Regions from separate parts of the Thauera mechernichensis genome, predicted to be linked through region 1. Evidence: riboswitches for the same ligand, from Rfam matches in the RefSeq annotation. Region 1 holds a riboswitch; each other region holds the start of a gene.
What was found. Region 1 has a riboswitch for cobalamin ahead of P7F68_RS02710 (GNAT family N-acetyltransferase). Riboswitches for the same ligand answer to the same signal wherever they lie in the genome.

Region 1 (2,193 bases):
GTGTGCGTGCCGCCAGCACCAGCGCCTGGCGCACGGCTGCGATCGGTACGCCGTCGTAGAGGTTGTGCAAGGCGTGCTCGAGCACGGTGTCGGCGGACACGCCGTCCAGCCCCGCGCAGGCTTCGCGGCAAGCGGCGAGCAGGGCGCCGCGGTCGAGTGGGCGGCGCGCTTCGCCGTCGACGACGTGCAGCACGGCGAGTGCACCGTGGGTTTGCGCGTGCGCGCCTTGCTCGGCGGCGCGCTCGGCGGCACGACGCTCGCGGTAGAGCACATAGGCGCGGGCGACGTCGTGCTCGCCCGAGCGCATCAGGGCCAGTTCGACCTGGTCCTGGATGTCTTCGATGTGCAGCATGCCGCCGTCGGGCAGGCGGCGTGTCAGCGCGCCCACGACCGTGTCGGTGAGGCGCGCAACGATGTCGCGTACGCGCGAGGAGGCGGCGCCCTGGCGGCCCTCGACGGCGAGGAAAGCCTTGGTCATGGCGACGGTGATCTTGTTGGGGTCGAAGGCGACGACGGTGCCGTTGCGGCGGATGACCTGGAAGGCGTTGAGCTGCACTGAGTCCATCAGTGCCACGGAGGGAAGTCGGTCCACAGTGGGGTCCTCTTGTGAGTAAGTGCGAATGGCAGCCGGTGGCTGAAAGGCGAGGCTTGCGGGTGAGTGGCCGGTACTTGCCGCCTCACGCTGCGGTGCGGCGTTGCGGCTGGGCCGCAACTGCGGCCAGAGGCCGGCCGTTGGCAGGCAGGTCCAGCGTCAGGGGCGCATCGAGGATGCCGCCGGGCCTGCGGAAGCCGGTGGCCGCAGCCATATGCAGAACGGCCGGGCTGATGCTGTGACAGATGATCCGAGATGCCGGCAGGGTGCGGGCCAGCGCAATCACATGGCCGAACAGCGCGCGCCCGAGGCCTCGCATGCGGTAGTCAGGGCTGACGCTGAGACCGAAGTCGAGGGCTCCGTCACGCACGCCGGCATGTGCGAGGGCGATGACGGCACCTTGTGCGGTGCACAGGCCATGGATATGGTCGCCGGCGAAGTCGAGTGTGCTGACATAGGCCGCGATACCCTCGTCGCGGATGCCGTGGCTGAAGCGCAGCATGCGGTCTTCCGCGTCGAGGCCGAGCAAGTGCGCGAGGATGCGTGGTGCGTCGGGCACGGCGAAGCGGTGCATCGGGCGCAAGGCCGTGGCCGGCAGGTCGGCGGCGAGTGGCTTCAGCTGCTGGGCGGAGCGGGCAGGAGCAGGCATGGCGGAGATCCGGTGCGGGCAGGGCGGATCTCCGACGGACAGGCGTGCGGCGCCATGCGCACGGACGCGCCGTGCGCTGCACTCGAGCCGTCAGGAAAACGAGCAAGTGAAATGGTGTGAGCCATGCCTCTTGTCAGGGACACCCCGCCCCAAACTGTTGAAGGTGATGTGCATGGCAGGTCTCCTGGCTCACGGGTCATCGCCTTGCGCCAGCCTTCCCGGAAAGATTCCAGTGGCAGAGAGGGCGCAGGACTCGCCGATTACAGTTGCGGGGGCAGCTCCGGGTTGAGCGCGCGGGGCGCGGCACCGGATTCCCTTTTAATCCCCCTTGCGGGGGAACCATAAGCGTCGAGGACTCTAATTGGATGCCCGGGGGGTGTCAAGTTGCCGGCCTGTATATAGTGCTCGTTACGTTCTGCTCTACTAAATGTTGTTTGTCGCGTCAGAAAGCGTCGCCGGGCACGCGCACCGCGCCTTCCATCAGCACGCGGGCCGTGCGGCTCATGACGGCCCTGGAGACCTGCCACTCGCCATCGACCAGCCGCGCCTGGGCGCCTACGCGCAGGGTGCCTGAGGGGTGGCCGAAGCGGACCGAATCGCGCTCACCGCCACCGGCGGCGAGATTGACCAGCGTACCGGGAACGGCCGCAGCGGTGCCGATGGCCACTGCGGCGGTACCCATCATGGCGTGGTGCAGCTTGCCCATCGACAGCGCGCGTACGAGCAGGTCGACGTCCCCGGCCCGTATCGCCTTGCCGCTGGCGGCGAGGTAGTCCCTGGGTGGGGCAACAAACGCGATCTTTGGCGTGTGCTGGCGGGTGGCGGCCTCTTCAGGGGTCTTGATCAGGCCCATGCGCAGCGCGCCGGCCACCCGGATCTTCTCGAGGCGTGCGAGCGCTTCCGGATTGCCGTTGATGTCTTCGCGCAGCTCGGTGCCCCGGTAGCCGATATC
Region 2 (2,193 bases), on a different contig from region 1:
GCCCACTGGCTTGGTCTTGCGGTCGATCTTGTGCTGGATGGCGGCGCTGAGCAGGGTGTCGGGCTGGGAGAGCTGGAAGTTCATGATTTACGGATGCCGGGTCGCGGGCCTGCCGGATGCAGACGGAATGAGCGCGAGTTTAGCCGTCCTTGAGCACCAGCGGCAGCCCCGCAGCGACGAACACCACGCGTGGGCACGCTGCCGCAACCGCTTGGTTGAGTCGGCCAGCCTCGTCGCGGAAGAACCGGCCAAGCGCGGTCTCGGGGACCAGCCCCAGGCCGACTTCGTTGGCGACGAGGATGATGTGCCCCGGCAGGGTCGGCAGCACGGCCAGCAATGCGTCGCGCTCGCGACGGAAGGCAGGCAAGTCTTCGGCGCTCGCGCCCGGGGGCAGGTGGTGGGCATCGGTGAGCAGGTTGCTCAGCCACAGCGTCAGGCAGTCGACCACCAGGCAGTGCCCGGGGGCGGAGGCCTCGCGCAGCGTGTCCGCGAGCGCAATCGGCGCCTCCACCGTGCGCCAGCCGGCGGGGCGGTCGGCCTGGTGGCGCCGGATGCGCGCAGCCATCTCCGCATCCAGCGCCTCGGCGGTGGCGATCACCGTCACCGCCAGCCCCGACGCCGCCGCCCGGCGCTCGGCCTCGCGGCTCTTGCCGGAGCGGGCGCCACCGAGGATCAGTTCGCATGTCATTGTTCTGGCGGGTCCTTGTGTAGGGAACGTCTGTATCTTATTGCAGTGCACGATACCGCCCCGTACGGTATCATCCGCGCCGACTGCCCCGGAAGGGGCAACGCGTTATCGGTGCCCACGGGCGTTTCTCGCCCAGGGTTAAACGGGAAACAGGTGCGCGGCCCCTCGCAAACGAGGCCGCAATGCCTGTGCTGCCCCCGCAACGGTAAGTGCGCGCAAGGTGGGTCATGCAGCCACTGGGTCCTCGACCCGGGAAGGCGATCCATCCGTCCGGCTCAGCCGGCACAGCGCACGAGCCCGGAGACCGGCCGGAGCGCGAAATGGCGGATGTGCCGCGGGGTGGCGGCGACGGGCGTGGTGGTTTCTCTTTCTGCTCTCTTCGGTTCTACCTGGGTCGCGGTGCGTCCATGTGCTGGATGGCTTGTCGCATGCGGGGACGCATTGCGCAGCTCAGGGAGTCTTTTCGATGAATCTGCGTTATTCCCAACTTGGCCTCTGTATTGGCGGCCTGGCGTCGGCAGTCCTTGCCGTGCCGGTCTACGCTCAGGAGCACATTGCACCGACGGTTGTCGTTACCGCAACGCGTCAGCCGGTCAAGGCCAACGAACTGCTCGCCGACGTCACCGTGATCGATCGCGCCCAGATCGAGCGCGCCGCGGCATCCAACGTCGTCGATCTGCTTAGCCGTCAGCCCGGTGTCCAGTTTGCCCGCAATGGTGGTCCCGGCGCATCGGTCAGCCTCTACCTGCGGGGCACGAAACCGGATCAGACCAAGATTCTGGTCGACGGTGTCCCGTTCAACTCCACGGCCTTGTCGGGTTCGTCGCTGCAGTACCTGTCGCTCAACAACGTAGAGCGTATCGAGATCGTCCGTGGGGCCGCGAGTGCGATCTACGGTGCGGACGCCATTGGCGGAGTGATCAACATCATCACCCGCACGGCTGAGCCCGGGCTGCGCCTGGACGGATATGCCGGTGCTGGCAGTCGGGATACGCGTCAGGGCGATCTGGCAGTGTCGGGCGGGGATGAGCGGTGGCGCTTCCGCCTTCACGTCAACTCGCTGAACACCGATGGCTTTTCGTCCCGCAGGGGCGCCAGCAATCGCGATGCGGATGACGATCGTTACCGCAACGAGGGCTATGGTGGTGCGCTGTCCTTCCATCCTGCCGAGGGGCACGAAGTGGGCGTTTCCTTCCTTGAACAGTCGGGAACGGTGCAATACGACAGCTTTGGCGGTAGCGGCAACTTCGATGACCGTGCGAGCTTCAAGACCTCGGTATTCAACGCATTCGTCCGTAACCGCCTGACCTCGTCGTGGTCCAGTCGCCTGTCGTATGGGCGCACCGACGAGGATCGTGCGGACTACAGCGAGCCCGCGCCCTGGGATCCTTTGGGCATCACCCGGCGGGAGAGCACCAATGAGACCTTGAGTTGGCAGAACGACATCGCGCTGCCGATCGGGACGGGACTTGTCGTGGTCGAACGCTTCGAGCAGGTGGCGCGCC
Region 3 (2,193 bases), 360 kb from region 1:
CGTCGCGCGGACGGATGCCGGCGGAGAACACGATCATGTCGGTCTCCAGGTGGGTACCGTCGGCAAACACCATGCGGTGGCGGGCGCTGCGGCCGTCGGTGATCTCGACCGTGTTGCGCTCGGTGTGCACCTGCACGCCCAGGGCCTCGATCTTGTTGCGCAGGATGCGGCCGCCTTCGTCGTCCACCTGCACCGCCATCAGGCGGGGCGCGAATTCGACGACGTGGGTCTCGAGGCCGAGGTCGCGCAGCGCCTTGGCGCACTCCAGGCCGAGCAGGCCGCCGCCCACCACGACGCCCTTGCGCGAGATCGCGCCAGCCGCCTTCATCGCCTCGAGGTCCTCGATGGTGCGATAGACGAAGCACTGGTCGCGCTCGCTGCCCTTGACCGGTGGCACGAAGGGATAGGACCCCGTGGCCAGCACCAGCTTGTCGTAGGGCAGGGTGACGCCGTCCTGCGTCGTCACCGTGCGTGCGCGGCGGTCGATCGCCGCCGCGCGGCTGCCCAGCCGAAGCGTGAAGCCTGCCTCGGCGAAGAAGCCGGGGGCGACCAGCGAGAGGTCTTCCGCCGTCTTGCCGGCGAAGAATTCGGAGAGGTGCACACGGTCGTAGGCGACCCGCGGCTCCTCGCACAGTACGGTGACTTCCGCACCGGGGATCTGCAGTTGCCGGAGTTCCTCGAGGAACTTGTGGCCGACCATGCCATGGCCAACGAGAACGATCTTCATGCTGGTATCACTCATTCGGCCCCGCGTTGGGCCTGGCGATACCTGGGCACGGGGTGAGTCCGGCTCAAGCATGACGGCCTCCGCGGGACGCGGTTCGACATCGGATGGAAATGGCCGACGACATACGTATTCGTATCCGCCGGCCCCCACCTGCGTTGGCGGAGGCAAGCCCTGTTCGCATCCTTGCGTGCTGGGCTGGTTTGCATTAAGCACGGACCGTGCCATGCACTTCAACGCCTTGAAAGCCCCGGATTGACTGGATCTGCCGCGATGGCAGATGCGCCGGGCGCACTGTGTTGGTGCGCCTGTCACCAAGCTGGTGCACCGTGCCGGGCGGCGAAGGGGGGAGTGAAGGGTGGAGTGAAGGGGCAGGCTCAATACCGCGGCACGAGCCAGCGCACAGGTGTCGCGAGATGGCGGGCATGTGGCTAGAATCTGGCCCTCTCGACTTCGAGGTGCCCGCGCTTTGCGCGGGAGAATCGGGAAGGCGGTGCCAATCCGCCGCGCGCCCAGCGCCGTGAAGGGGATTGTCCGGGCAAGGTTCGCCCAGCCACTGGTCGTCAGGATCGGGAAGGCGTCCGGACGAGATGATCCGCAGCCGGAAGACCGGCCTCGAAGTGTTTCCTGCAGCCGTCTGGTCGGCGGCTGCCCACTGCTCGTCGACAAGGGGACTACTTCATGAGCAGCCAGACCCAGGTGCATTGCGCACCGCCGCAGGACACCCGTTTCCAGGCCAACCCTCGGTTCAGCAGCGCCGAGCGCGACGCGGTGTATCGCGCCATCCACACCCGCCGTGACGTACGCGGCGAGTTCCTCCCTGACCCGATCCCGGACGATGTGCTGGCGCGCGTGCTCACGGCCGCCCATCACGCGCCCTCGGTGGGCTTCATGCAGCCGTGGGATTTCATCGTCGTGCGCGCGCGCGCGGTGCGCGCGAAGATCCATGCCGATTTCCTCGCCGCCCATGCCGAGGCCGAGCAGATGTTCGAGGAGGGCAAGCGCGCCACCTACCGCAATCTCAAGCTCGAGGGCATCCTCGAGTCGCCGGTCAATATCTGCATCACCTGCGATCGCAGCCGTCACGGCCCGGTGGTGATCGGCCGCACCCACATCGGCGCCATGGACGTCTACAGCGCCGTGTGTGCAGTGCAGAACCTGTGGCTCGCGGCACGGGCCGAGAACCTCGGCGTAGGCTGGGTGAGCATCCTGCACCCGCCGGCGCTGCGTGAGGCACTCGGCATTCCGCCCGAGATCGTGCCCATCGCCTACCTGTGCATCGGCTACGTCCGCGACTTCCATGCCCGCCCCGAACTGGAGGCGGCCGGCTGGCTCAGGCGCGTGCCCTTGCCCGAACTGCTGCATTTCGATGGCTGGCAGGGCAGGGCAGATGCCGCGGGTGAGCGCTTGGTCGAGGCGATTGACCAGGTCGTGCCGATTCTGCGTTGATCTGCATCAAAACCGGCGCC

Region 2: linked by a shared signal. The riboswitch ahead of P7F68_RS13920 (TonB-dependent receptor domain-containing protein) and the one ahead of P7F68_RS02710 (GNAT family N-acetyltransferase) in region 1 are both predicted to bind cobalamin.
Region 3: linked by a shared signal. The riboswitch ahead of bluB (5,6-dimethylbenzimidazole synthase) and the one ahead of P7F68_RS02710 (GNAT family N-acetyltransferase) in region 1 are both predicted to bind cobalamin.

What each region holds. Positions count from the first base shown of each region.
Region 1 covers NZ_JARQZE010000001.1:572,339-574,531, reverse strand. The annotation lists gene P7F68_RS02715 (ribonucleoside-diphosphate reductase subunit alpha) at 1-565, opposite strand, end outside; gene P7F68_RS02710 (GNAT family N-acetyltransferase) at 678-1,241, opposite strand; cobalamin riboswitch at 1,399-1,600, opposite strand; gene prpF (2-methylaconitate cis-trans isomerase PrpF) at 1,684-2,193, opposite strand, start outside.
Region 2 covers NZ_JARQZE010000010.1:99,100-101,292, reverse strand. The annotation lists gene cobT (nicotinate-nucleotide--dimethylbenzimidazole phosphoribosyltransferase) at 1-84, opposite strand, end outside; gene cobU (bifunctional adenosylcobinamide kinase/adenosylcobinamide-phosphate guanylyltransferase) at 140-688, opposite strand; cobalamin riboswitch at 781-1,014, shown strand; gene P7F68_RS13920 (TonB-dependent receptor domain-containing protein) at 1,155-2,193, shown strand, end outside.
Region 3 covers NZ_JARQZE010000001.1:212,188-214,380, reverse strand. The annotation lists gene nirB (nitrite reductase large subunit NirB) at 1-727, opposite strand, end outside; cobalamin riboswitch at 1,164-1,356, shown strand; gene bluB (5,6-dimethylbenzimidazole synthase) at 1,406-2,173, shown strand.